3 regions of the Anaerobacillus sp. CMMVII genome follow, and region 3 is predicted to be linked to each of the others. Evidence: predicted binding sites of a transcription regulator. Region 3 holds the regulator's gene; each other region holds the start of a gene.

Region 1 (4,661 bases), on a different contig from region 3:
GGTACATGGAAACGGACCATTATTTATCTAATGTTCGCCCAAAACGTTAATAAATAAAGTTTTCATAAACAAGACCAATCTAATATAACAAAGCAAATAAGTAGATAGAAAAAGGTTAGAATATCTAACGAAAATGTTGCCAAATAACAATGTTAATAACGTGTAAATGCATGAAATAATGTATTTTTGTTCATTTGACCCCCAATCTTTTGAACAGAGGAAATGACGAAACCCAGATCGTCATTTTTTTTTTTTTGCTGTTTTCTCAAAGATTGTTGCTTTTAAAAATAGCTAGAAATGACAAGGTATATCAAGGTCTAAGGTGCATCTTTTCTAACATTTGTTGTTAAGTGCAGAAATATGGATTATTTATAGAATTAAGCCAAAATGTCTACGAAAATATCTTTTGAATATCAAAAAAGAACTAAGAGAAGGACCTTAGTTCTTTTTATAAGGCTCTTTTCGTAAACATTGCTCCTGCGGTTACTCGTCGCACAAAAAAACTTGTTGCTTTTTTACACTAAAATAATCGGAAAAATACCTTAAATGAAGATATCACCCAATAAATTAATTAAGAAAAGAGCAATACTTACTAAATTAGTGGTGAATTCTTAGTATATTGTGTAAAAATCCGGCTTTTGGGATTTTTACGAAAGCAACAAACTTTGCGAAAACAGCCTTTTATAATATAGTCCTCAGTTATTGCACTTTAATTTAACCTAGTATGTTTAGGTAAGAGGCCCTTAATTAATATATTCGTTTAATAAGTCCATATTATGAATAACTAAATATCCATCCTTTTTTGAAACAATTCCTTGTTGTTTTAATTGATTCATTAAGCGGGTAACACTCTCACGAGTCGCGCCAAAAAAACTGCCGAGATCCTCATGGGTAAGCTTTAACTTTATCGTAACATTATCATTGTTAACTTCGCCATATTCTTCAGCTAATCGAACTAGAGTTGCAGCTAATGCGCCAAATTTTCCATATAAAGCAATATCTCTTAAAGTGGTTTGGGAGATACGCAATCTTTCTGAAACAAACCTAAACATGGAAACAGCTAGTTGAGGATGATGTAGTAAAAATGATTCTAATTCATCATTTTTTATATAAGATACGTAGCCACTCTCAATACAAATTGCTGTTGCTGGGTACGTACTTCCTTCTTTACAAAAAAGTGCTACCTCAGCAAACATATCACCAGTCTGACGAATGCTTAAGGATATCTCTTTTCCTTCAGGTGTACTTTTACTAATGCGTACCTTTCCCTCGTTTATAAAAAAATAGATTCCGCTGTATCATACTCGTGAAAAAGCACTTCACCTTTTGTCATTTTTTTTGTCTGAATAATTTCTGATAATTGTTGTTTTTGAACTTCTGGTAAAACTGAAAAAATAGGGATGCTATCTAGAAACTTGGAAATAGACATAATTTCAGCCCCTTTTTAAATTAATTGTAACTATGTAACAATAATCACTTATTTTAAGAGCACAAGCGAGTAGAATAATAATCGAAGAAGTGTGTAAAAATCTACTTTCTGAAATAACGATACCATAAACTACTTAGTTAATGTGTAAAAATTTCACGAGATTATAGTAACCAATTAGGGAAATCCTTTTTTAGGTCTATTCTAATAACAATTTGTGTCAATTACAAGAACAGATAAATTCAATTTGGTAATTAAAAAACCTACTGTGATGTGCTTCACATTATTTGAGATTTGAATTTGTTAAGATAAGTTCAAATCCACTGATATAGGGGGAGAAAAAACGATGATCAGTTGTGAGTTAAATCGTGTAGGCGAGGATAATCTAATAGTTGTATCTGGTGGAACCGCACCACATATTGGTGCAGTAGTAATAGCCACTTATGAGGAAAGTGAAGTGAAAATTATAAGTTACGGTTTTCCACATCATAAAGAAGAAGATTTATTTATTGAATTAGCTAAAGTTTGGTGCAATACTTTCCAACAAAAAATTGTCCTCTTGGGTGGCATTCATATAGATGATGCTACAAAAGAACAAATAGAAGGTCTTGTAAACGAGACGTGGGCTAAATTTTTTAATTTAATGGCAGACCAAAAAGCAGTACCTTGTAGAGTCTAAGAAACAGTGAGGATCTAATTGTAGATCCCTCTTTTTTTTGAAAGATAAGAATGCATAAAATTTCAACGTAATAACTGTCTAGCTCCAAGACACATCAATGAAGTTACTTCATTGCAGGTTTTGCGACGAGTAAACGTAGTGACGCAGGAGCACCGCCCAACCCCTCGAAAAACATTTGCTTGTCGCTGCTCCTGCGGTTACTCGTCGCAAAGCAGAGAAGAGAAGTAACCCGAGGAAGTTCCTTGGCTACCTAGGGGAAAAGTACTGCACTTTTTCCTATGGCGCTTGCGCTTTTCTTAATTTGTGTCAAATGTTTGTTATATCTCAATCCGCTTTATTTCATGTGATATATCTCACTGCTGCATTTGCAACACTCGCTTATGATTAAACCATGATAAAAAACTTTTACTAGAACGGAGGAGTTACTATGGATTTATCTTTCTTATCAATGAAACCAAAAATTATGATGAAAATCCGTTCATTGTTATTTGGGAAGTAACTAGAGCTTGCGCGTTAAAATGTTTACATTGTCGAGCGGAAGCTCAATATCAAGCAGATCCAAGACAGCTTTCTTTTGAAGAGGGTAAGAAATTAATAGATGAAATAGCAACAATGGAAAACCCTTTATTTGTATTTACAGGTGGGGACCCATTAATGAGGCCTGACCTTTATGAATTAGCGAAGTATGCGATAGAAGAAAAGAAGCTACCGGTATCAATGACACCGAGTGCGACGCCAAAAGTAACGAAAAAAGCGATTGACCAGGCAAAAGAAGTTGGTCTTTCAAGATGGGCGTTCAGTTTAGATGGTTCAACAGCAGAGATTCATGATCATTTCCGAGGAACAAAAGGTTCATACGATTTAACCATGAAAGGTATTGATTACTTAAAGGAACTAAATATTCCAATCCAAATTAATACCACTGTCTCTAGATATAATATAGATGATCTACCTGCAATGGCGGAAAAGGTTAAAGAGATGAATGCTGTTCTATGGAGTGTGTTCTTCCTAATTCCGACGGGAAGAGGAATGGAAAAAGATATGATTACTGCAGAAGAGCATGAAGAAGTTATGAAATGGTTATTTAAAATGCAGCAAGAAATGCCATATGACGTTAAGGCTACAGAAGCGCCGCATTACCGTCGTGTTGCAATTCAGGAAAGAAAACGTTTGAAATTAGGAAATACACAAGGGACAAAGCGTTTAGATACACTGGGAAGAGCACCAAAAGGAGTTAATGATGGTGATGGTTTTATCTTTATAAGTCATATTGGCGATGTCTATCCAAGTGGTTTCTTACCTGTGAAATGTGGTAATGTACGTGAAACACCACTTCCTGAAATTTACCGAGAAAGTCCAATACTGAAAGAGTTAAGAAATAAAGATTTATTAAAAGGCAAATGTGGGGTTTGTGAGTTTAAGGAAATTTGTGGTGGATCTCGTGCAAGAGCTTATGCACTTTCTGGAGATTATTTAGAAAGTGATCCATATTGTGCCTACATTCCTAAGGCATTACAGTGAACTACCCTCCACTTAATTTTCTAACGAAAATTTGAAGTGGGGGCTTCCTAAGTAAAGACACCTATTGGTATCTAGTTGATTAGGCGATCCCTGTCGTCCCGACAGTTAATCGTAATGCTTCATTACGAAGATTCATTCCTGCGTTTACATCTCTTTGGTGATAGCTCTTACATGATGGACATTCCCATTCACGTAACGCCAGATGTTTCACGTCTTTATTCTTGTAGCCACAACACGAACACAGCTGACTACTTGGGAAGTTTTTAGCGACTACTACTACTTGTTTGCCATACCACCTTGCTTTGTATTCAAGCATTTGACGAAATTGATACCACCTTGCTTTGTATTCAAGCATTTGACGAAATTGATACCACGAAGCTTCACTAATGGCCTTGGCAAGGTTCTTATTTTTTACCATATTTTGAACCGAAAGATCTTCCATCCCAATGATGTCGTGGTTTTTGACAAGATTGGTTGAAAGTTTGTGTAAGAAGTCTGTACGAGCGTTCGTAATCTTTTCATGAATCAGAGCGACCTTTTTTCGTTGTTTGTACCAGTTGGATGAACCGATGTTTCGTCTGGAAAGGATTTGTTGAGCCTTTACTAACTTTTGCTCAAGAGAATGAAACCATCTCGGATTCTGATAGACAGTACCATCCGAAAGAGTCGCAAAAGCTTTAAGACCGACATCGACACCGACAGATGAATCGGTTTCAGGCAGTTTTTCGACCTTTGTTTCTACTAAAATACTAATGAAGTATTTACCGCTTGGACTGCGCCGAATCGTCGCATTTATAATTCGGCCGTTCACTTCACGACTTTTCGCAAAACGAACAAGTCCGAGTTTTGGTAACTTGATGTAGCGATCCAAAACCATGATGTTCCCATTGGTCTGTTTTGTGGTGTACGACTGAACCTTGTTCTTCTTTGACTTAAACCGAGGAGCTTTGGCTTGTTTTTTGTAGTAGCGAGTATACGCATTATTTAAGTTTTCTACGGATTTTTGGAGAGAAATACTATCAACTTCTTTTAGAA
Region 2 (4,661 bases), 290 kb from region 3:
AAAGACCAGGATTAAAATCAACATGATTACATTTTCAGTGCTAAGGAAGCCACTATTTTGTGTTGGTGCTGGTTGGAACATACCTGCATGTGCATCATCATCCGGAGCACTGAAGTCGTTCAAGGCTTCCATTGTCGTAACGATATTGTCTTTTGTATATGAAACTGTCAGATCGTAAACTTCCCCTTGTTTTACATCTGTATATTCGTACATATGAAATTCTAAACCGAAAGTCATTGAGTTTAGGTCAGCTTCCTTATCAATTTTAAAATTTTCTACTCTATAAGGTGCATAAACATCAATACTCATATTTTCAACATCAAAGTCAGCAGCATATTCGAATGTGAAGCTTCGATCTACAACACCTTCTATCGCAGCAACAAAGTATTCAACGACGAAATAGTATTCTTCACCAGGAGCAATTGGATTTTGAGGTATCCAAGAAAAGTAGCCTTCTTCTAAATTTACTGTATAATCTTCCTCAACCGGATTTGTATCCTCATAATTCTCAAATTTCGCTACAAATCCTGGAGTGAAACTCTCAAGGTGAGTAGGTGCACTAAATTTTATTTCTCCAGTAAACGGCAAGTCAGAGTTGTTAACGAATGTACCGTGATACCCTACTAAAAGTGAAGGAATGTTATAATCCCACCCTTCTGGATTAATAAATTCAGGCATTACTTTAATATTTAACTGTGTCAATGACATATCTTGGTTGTCTGATAATGCTTCATTTGGTGGCAAGATCGTTAGTTGTAATAAGAGGACAGCTACTAACAATACAAAGCCTCTAACTAGTTTTTTCATATATGTTTCTCCCCTTTTGATTTATCTCTGTAAATCCTACTTAAACTTTAATATTTAAGGGGTTTTCAAACTGTGATTTAAATCACAGTTTAGGGTGAAATAACTGTGAATGATTTATGTGACAATGTGGGATTACAGGTAGGTAAACTCAACGACAATTTCACTAGAGACACTTCAACGTCCCCATAAAAACATTGATACTATTGAGTTTAGTATGCACTAACACAACACCACAACATTACACATTTACACACAAAAACGCCGTACAAAATGTGTACGGCGCTTCTTCACAATTTAGTTTTGTGGTGGGAACCATTCATTAGTCGCATGTGTATGCTTTTTGAATGGATCGTCTTCATTAACAATGTTCTGCATTGTTGTTTCGATTTGTTGTTTTAGTTCTTCAATATTATGGCCTAATTTAACAAGCTCTTCAGTAGCTATTAAAATCGCTGCCTGTGATTCAATTGAAGAAACCCTAAAAGCATCAATTGATCCGTCTGGATTATGGAACCCATACGAGTTCTCTGCTGCGATGAAGTCCCAGTACCATTGCGCTTTTCGAACATGATCTTGCGCTTCTTTAATCTTCGCTTCAGAAACACCAGCTGTAATCATTCGGTTTACATAATAGTGTGAAATCGTATTTAACTCTTGAGCATCTAATAGAGCTTCTTTGTGTCGGTCTTGGATATCTTCAACACGGTCTTTTAAGTACGTAACTGATTTGTCAGCATGACAGCTTCGACATGATTCTTCAACTGTTTTTAATGGTGAACCCCAACGGTGTGAAGAAATTTTCTTTTTACCATCAACTCTCTGGTAAGGCATATGACAATCTGAACACGTTACCCCTGCATTTCCGTGAGGTCCGTAACTTGATAATTCAAACTCAGGATGTTGGGCTTTTAAAGATGGAGTTCCTGAAATATTATGGATCCAGTCATAATTAAAGTCCTCATCCTTTGCTATCGTTTCAAAGTATTCATAAATATTCTCAACTCTTAAACCTTTATCCCAAGGGAAGGTAACTTCCTTGTTTTCTGTCTTAAAGTAGTACTCAACGTGACATTGTCCACATACATACGATCTCATTTCATTATGTGTTGCTTTCGTTAAATCTACACCTCTACGTTCCATTGCTCTAGTGAACGATGGGCGTGTCACACGTAAATCCATAGTTACCGGATCATGGCAATCAGAACAACCAATGGAAAGGTGACCCCATTCTCCTAAATCAGCCATTTCTCCACCTAAACCTAATTCTTTAACACGAGGTAAAATTTCTTCATTAAAGTTTGCACCCCAATATCCTTCACCAAATTCAGCTTCGCTTAACAATAATGGGACGACTGTAGCTTTACACGTTAAACATGAACCCGTAGTTTTATCATTTACACGTTTAATATTGATTTGATCTTCTAAGGCATACGTATGGCCTCTTGTTAAATTATACTCAAGAGAAAAACCGTAACCACTCCATAAGGCAGGTTGATATGGTTCTAGCGAAGGGTCACTCTTTGAGATGACTTCCTTTTCATTCACCATATTTTTCATATAACTTTCCCACTGTAATGGGAATTTATCTTTAAACGCTGTGTTTAAGTATTCATTTGGATCTAAGCCAGTATCCATAGGCATGCTTTCTTCTGCTTTAGAGCTATTACATGCCACTAGAGCAAACATAACTAACATAGAAACCAAGGCCAACAAGAGTGACTTTTTATTTAAGACTCGCATTTGTTTCAACCCTTTCATGATTATTTATCGATTAAATTTGAAGTTTCCTGGCTCAAACCACTCGGCTGGTCGGTAATCACCCTTATTGTGCGGTACCTGACGGTGACAGCCAATACAACTATCTTTCATATCATGTGAAACATTTTGTAATCCTGGTTCATGACAACTTACGCAATTTTTTTCGATAATTTCTTTTGACTTATCTGTTGCATGAATAACATCAGGAAGCTTGCTTGCACCAACTGTTGTTGCGTAACCGTGGCTTATTGCATTTATACCTTTAAAAGTATATTTGGCAATTTTACTGTCTGTTGGTGCATGACAGTCATTACACTTTAGTGCTGAGTGATTTGAATTTTCAAAGTTTGTAATTGTATGTTCATAGACGTGACATGAAGCACAAAACTCTGGTGTATCTGTTGCATTAATTGCCCCTTCTGTCCCCGCAAAAAAAACAATTCCTACAAACACCCCAACTAGTGTAAATAAAAGTAGTTTGTTATTGATCTTCTGAAATAAATTTCTCATGATCTCCCCCCTTTACATTGTACATATTAAACTAAGTCTATCGGTAAACTAGGTATAAGTCGTTAAGCGTATCCAGGTAGACTTATTACTACCAATTCAAAACTTAGTTTAACAGCAACTTTTATTTTTTTACACAATATTATTTATTTGCTACCTTAAGGTTACTTTTTTCTACTACTGGTCACTGTGAGAAATGTCACTGTGATTAGTGAACAAACTGTGAACTTTATCACACCTTTTGCGAGTATAAATAATACTAGCGCTATAAGGAATCTCGGGTGTTTCCATAGCTTTTGTTTTGTAGCAAAGCTCAATATACCGCCAATATCCTGCTGCGAATAACACAATATCTAAAAAACAACATAGTAATTTACATATTTTTTAACAATTCCTCTGAAAAATTGGGCCACCCCCCTCTATATAGACTGTGATATCCATCACAAAAAGTGTGTCAAAACTATGAATATAGCGACGAGATTGAATAAAATTGAAAAGAAAAAAGCACTGAAAAGGTTGTTATATCTAACTTTAAAAATAAAAAAGAAACTCCCTTCAACCATTTGAAGAGAGTTTCTTACTATAATATTACTTATCACGGTGGTTCGGGAACCACTCATTAATTGCCTGTAAGTGTTTTTGATGAGAGACTGTTTCGTTGACTACGTTTTGCTTTGTAATTTCTATTTGACGTTTTAACTCGTCAATGTCTTCACCATTCTTCATTAACTCGATTGTCGCAATTTCAATAGCCTTTGAAGAAGCTAAAATTGATCTTCTAAATGACTCCATAGCTCCTTGTGGATTGTGGAAACCTTTAGAGTTTTCAGCTGCAATAATATCCCAGAACCATTGTCCTTCACGAAGCAAATGTTGAGCTTCTTTAATCTTAGCTGCGTCTACTTCACGAGTCATCATTCTGTTAACATAATAAGTTGCCTGTACGCTAACTTCTTGAGCCTCAAGTAGTGCTGCTTTATGAACTGTTTGAATATCTTTTACACGATCTTTAATTTCTGTTGGAGATTTATCAGCATGACATGTACGGCAAGATTCTTCAACAGTCTTTAATGGTGAACCCCAACGGTGTGAAGTAATTTTCTTTTTACCATCAACTCTTTGGTAAGGCATATGGCAGTCTGAACATGATACAGATTGGTGAGGCCCATAGCTCCATAATTCATACTCAGGATGTTGCGCTTTTAAAATTGGTTGATTCGTTAGACGAGACACATATTCTCCTTGGAATTGCCCTTCGACTTCAAACTTCTCTTCGTAGTAATCCCACATATTTTCCATTCTTAAGCCATTAGCCCAAGGGAAAGTTGTGTGACGGTCATTAGCTGGGTCAAAGTAATATTCTACGTGACATTGTGCACACACAAGAGAACGCATATCATGTTGTGTTGCTTTTGAGATATCATAGCCCATATTTTCTAAAGAAATTGTTAACTGTGGCAATGAAACACGTAAATCCATTGTTACAGGGTCATGGCAAGTAGAACATCCAACTGACGCGTGCCCATAATTTCCAAGTTCATCTGTTTTAGTTGGTTCTGTCATCTTATCAATCCAAGGCATTGCTTCAT
Region 3 (4,661 bases):
TTCGAAGCTCTTTTTCCATCTTAATTAGTGGTTCAAAAACAGCAAGCATCTCATCCCAAATTGATTTCGTAGATTCCAAGCCTGTATCTTGGGCTAAGTAGCCCAAAGTAACGTCCTTAGGTATAATAATATCCCCTGAATTATAGGAGAGTTTTCCGGCAATAATTTTTAATAGCGTCGATTTTCCGGCACCATTTCGGCCAACAATCGCCACTCTATCTTTTGATTGGACTTCTAATTTTATATTCGATAATATTGGTTCAGCACCAAACGATTTTGTCAATTGAACGCATTGTAAAAGTATCATTTATCATCATCCCTAACATTAAGTAGCAATCTAACGCACAAACAATTATAATCATACCGTTAGTGTACCGTAATCAAATATGGACAAGCAAATAATACTTTTATCCCCCAAAAAACAAACGTCGGTTGAATGGATAATAATATTAGGTAAGTGCTATTTCCTCAAGATAGTAACATTAAGACAGCTAGTAATGAAGAGATATTAAGTTATCGGGGAAGCCTTTCTAACATTTGAAGGCTTTAGACACCAAATATGGATTATAAATTGAATTACTCTTGAAAAGAGCCCTTAAAAAAAGAGAATTATTTCATTTTCGTTACAATTTATGAAACGATTACAAATTTGACAAAATGGTGTACAATATATTTGTAATGAATTGAAAGGGGACATTTGAAATGTCATCGTTTACTCATTTTAATGAACAAGGACGCGCAAAAATGGTCGATATCTCTGAAAAGAATGAGACGGTTCGAACAGCTTTAGCAAAGTCTAGTGTTGAAGTAAGTGCAGAAATTTATACAAAAATTAAAGAAGGATCCATGGGCAAAGGGGATGTTCTTGGCGTAGCTCAGGTTGCAGGAGTCATGGCTGCGAAAAGAACGGCTGATTGGATCCCAATGTGTCATCCACTAGCATTAACAGGCGTGGATGTTACCTTTGATTGGTCTACAAAAGACGACAATCACAAGCTTAATATTTACGTAAAAGTAAAAACAAAGGGAAGTACAGGAGTTGAAATGGAAGCTTTAACGGCAGCTTCTGCTGTTGCTTTAACGGTTTATGATATGTGCAAAGCTGTTGATAAAGGAATGGTTATTGGACCTACATACTTAGTTGAAAAAACAGGTGGAAAAAGCGGAGATTTTAAAAGAGAGAAAAGTGTAGACTAAAACAATTAACATTTGTACCGACTAAAGGGGAAAAACCGGGAGTTATTAGCAAGGATTTGTGAATTGGTAAACAATGAAACATAGAAAATGAGGATTTGCATTAGTGGGGATGAGCACCTAAACCATTGATTTTGTTTTGCCCTTTATCTAGTTGAAGGTACAGGTTGGAGGCAGAAAAATGAATATCGATCAAACGAAAATTCCTCAAGCAACGGCAAAACGGTTGCCTTTGTATTATCGATTTTTAGAAAATTTACAAGCGTCTGGGAAGCAAAGAGTTTCGTCTTCGGAATTAAGTGAAGCCGTAAAAGTAGATTCAGCAACGATTCGTCGAGATTTCTCCTACTTTGGTGCACTTGGGAAAAAGGGGTATGGATACAATGTAAATTATCTATTAACCTTTTTTAGAAAAACATTAGACCAGGATGAGGTTACGAATGTCGCACTAATCGGTGTCGGAAACTTAGGGACAGCATTTTTGCATTACAATTTCTCAAAGAATAATAGTACAAGAATTGAACTAGCTTTTGATGTCGATGAAAATAAAGTCGGGACTGAGCTTGGAAGCGTTCCTATTTATCATTTAGATGATTTAGAAAAAGTTTTAGACTCTTCTATTTCAGTCGCGATATTAACTGTACCGTCATCCGTTGCTCAAAAGGTAGCAGATCGTTTGGTTGCTTGTGGTATAAAAGGAATTTTGAATTTCACACCAGCCAGACTATCAGTACCAAAGAACATCCGAGTTCATCATATTGATCTATCGGTTGAACTTCAGTCATTAATTTATTTTCTTAAGCATTATCCAATGTAAGAGTCGTACCTGCACGAAATACAATGAAAGGGTTATCACATGTCTAAACAGTGGTAACCCTTTTTTATTATAGAATCAATTTGGCTACGGAGATAACAAAGACGTTCAATCCAATTACTCTTACCTTCAGTATTGTAAATCTGATAGTTAGGGTTTTTTCTTCTTTATAAATGACTGGTAAAAAAATCCTTGATTATTAAACCCTTCTATACTAAAATTTCATTTTTCATGGTATGATTAAAAATATATTTCGAAAAACGAAAGGATTCTACAGATGAGAAAATTGTTTCCTGAAAAATGGCTTGTAGTGATAGCAGTATTATTAGGAACTTTTACAATTATTTTAAACAACAGCATGTTAAATCCGGCAGTTCCCCATTTGATGAAGGTATTTGAAGCTGATGCGGTAGCTACCGGATGGGTAATTACAATCTTCATGGTAACGATGGGAATAACCATGCCATTAACCGGCTACTTAGGAGATAAATTCGGAAAGAAAAAGCTTTATTTGAGCGGTTTAGTAATCTTTATCATCGGCTCTATTTTAGGCTCGTTTTCTTGGGACCTTAGTTCCCTTATATTTTTCCGGGGCATTCAAGGAATCGCTGGTGGAATTATGATGCCATTATCAATGGCACTTATCTTTGAAGTATTTCCAAGACATGAGCGGGGACTTGCCACAGGTATCTGGGGCGTTGCAGCGATGATGGCGCCTACGATTGGGCCTACGATTGGTGGATTTATTATTGAATCTGGCAGTTGGCAGTGGCTCTTTTTAGTTAACGTACCAACAGGGGCTTTAGGAATTTTGATTGGTGCAATGTACTTAAAAAATACAAACAGAGTCCAAGGAATTACCTTCGATAAATGGGGATTTGCTTCAGTAACAGTGGGAGTAGGAGCAATCCTATATGCATTAGGGAGAGTTTCAGCAATAGAGCATCTAATACAACCTCTAAATCTTACATTAATAATTATTGGAATAGTCTCGCTATATCTCTTCGTAAAAATTGAAAACCATCAAGAGCAGCCATTATTAGATTTATCAATTTTTAAAAACAAGGCTTACACATATAGTGTCTGGATTTCAATTTCAACCTCATTAGCGTTATTCGGAGGAATCTTTCTAATACCTTTATTAATTCAACATGTGTACGGGTTAGGGCCGGTAGTCACAGGCCTAGTATTTTTACCAGCGGCGCTTTTCACCGGCATATTTATGACCATTGGAGGCCGACTTCTCGATCGAAAAGGACCATTACTTGTTGTTACTAGTGGTCTAGTCATGATCGCTGTCCCTACAATTGCTTTAGGATTTACAACAATGGAAACCTCTTTAGCTATGATTTTCTTACTCATGGCACTGCGAGGAATTGGTCAAGGCTTCTCAACCATGCCTGCGACAACTGCCGGAATGAATGCCATTCCAGAAAAATTTATTTCTAGAGGATCAGCAATGAACAACGTCTTAAGGCAAATTAGTTCAGCTCTAGGGATCGTCTTTATCTCAATCTATTATGAGGTTCGTAAAGTGCAAGTATTTCCTAATGTCGGGACAATGGAAGAAGCAAGTTTACAAGCGATTAATGAAGGGTTTTTGCTTTTAGGGGTAATCGCCATTCTAACGATACCACTAGGTTTGCTAATAGGCAGAGCTTCTGAAAAACAAGAACGTAAAACAACATTATCGGCGTAGGAAAAATATTAATTTCAAAACGATTTAGTATAGAAAGTTTTGAAAACTATGGTATGATAAACAAAATAATATGTTTTACAGCTACGGGAGCCTAGAGGACTAGGCTGAGAGGATGACTATTCCGTCACAGACCGTGAACCTGATCTGGATCATGCCAGCGGAGGGAAGACTGTGATTGTAAGTTTGATCTTTACATGTCTTTAAGGCCGCATCTAGATGATGTGGCTTTTTTCATGTTTAAAAACAACCCTTAGGAGGAGAAAAAATGGCAAAAGATTTATTGAATATTGGTGGAGTAGAGCTAAATAGTAGATTATTAATCGGAACAGGTAAATTTAATAACGATGCGCTCATTCCAGAGGTAATTAGTTCCTCAAAATCACAAGTAATAACTGTGGCGATGCGCCGTGTTGATTTTCAAACAAGCCAAGAAAACATCATGAAGTATATACCAAAAGAGATGATTCTTTTACCTAACACTTCAGGAGCTAGAACAGCAGAAGAAGCGGTTCGCATTGCAAGACTTGCTCGCGCTGCGGGCATGGGTAACTGGATAAAAATTGAGGTAATCTCAGATCAAAAATACTTATTGCCAGATAACTATGAAACAATTAAAGCAACGGAAATCTTAGCAAGTGAAGGATTTATTGTTTTACCTTACATGAGTCCTGACCTAATGGTAGCAAAGAAGTTAGAAGAAGTAGGAGCTGCGGCAGTTATGCCACTAGGAGCACCAATTGGCACAAACCGTGGTCTAAAAACAAAAGAGTTAATACAAATCTTAATTGAAGAATGCGAAAAGCCAGTAATCGTTGATGCCGGGATCGGTAAACCATCTCAAGCCTGTGAAGCAATGGAGATGGGGGCAGACGCAGTATTAGTCAATACAGCGATCGCAACGGCTGGTGACCCAGTAGCGATGGGAGAAGCCTTCAAAGCAGCAGTTCAAGCAGG

Evidence for each region. The regulator Rex, encoded in region 3, represses fermentation and respiration genes when NADH is low (regulators of the CRP and FNR family bind a similar motif). The targets are predictions, from matches to a motif close to TTGTGAAATATTTCACAA.
Region 1: the regulator Rex is predicted to act here: its motif matches at 2,447-2,464, upstream of H1D32_RS24135 (TIGR04053 family radical SAM/SPASM domain-containing protein).
Region 2: the regulator Rex is predicted to act here: its motif matches at 3,293-3,310, upstream of H1D32_RS00135 (cytochrome c3 family protein).

What each region holds. Positions count from the first base shown of each region.
Region 1 covers NZ_JACEHK010000018.1:95,161-99,821, reverse strand. The annotation lists gene H1D32_RS24150 (Crp/Fnr family transcriptional regulator) at 744-1,226, opposite strand; gene H1D32_RS24145 (hypothetical protein) at 1,274-1,429, opposite strand; gene lpdD (prenylated flavin chaperone LpdD) at 1,773-2,105, shown strand; gene H1D32_RS24135 (TIGR04053 family radical SAM/SPASM domain-containing protein) at 2,541-3,626, shown strand; gene tnpB (IS200/IS605 family element RNA-guided endonuclease TnpB) at 3,706-4,661, opposite strand, start outside.
Region 2 covers NZ_JACEHK010000001.1:33,904-38,564, reverse strand. The annotation lists gene H1D32_RS00145 (hypothetical protein) at 1-807, opposite strand, end outside; gene H1D32_RS00140 (ammonia-forming cytochrome c nitrite reductase subunit c552) at 1,102-2,547, opposite strand; gene H1D32_RS00135 (cytochrome c3 family protein) at 2,572-3,075, opposite strand; gene H1D32_RS00130 (ammonia-forming cytochrome c nitrite reductase subunit c552) at 3,661-4,661, opposite strand, start outside.
Region 3 covers NZ_JACEHK010000001.1:324,532-329,192, forward strand. The annotation lists gene H1D32_RS01790 (ABC-F family ATP-binding cassette domain-containing protein) at 1-307, opposite strand, end outside; gene moaC (cyclic pyranopterin monophosphate synthase MoaC) at 703-1,197, shown strand; gene H1D32_RS01800 (redox-sensing transcriptional repressor Rex) at 1,376-2,011, shown strand; gene H1D32_RS01805 (MDR family MFS transporter) at 2,286-3,707, shown strand; TPP riboswitch at 3,781-3,891, shown strand; gene H1D32_RS01810 (thiazole synthase) at 3,973-4,661, shown strand, end outside.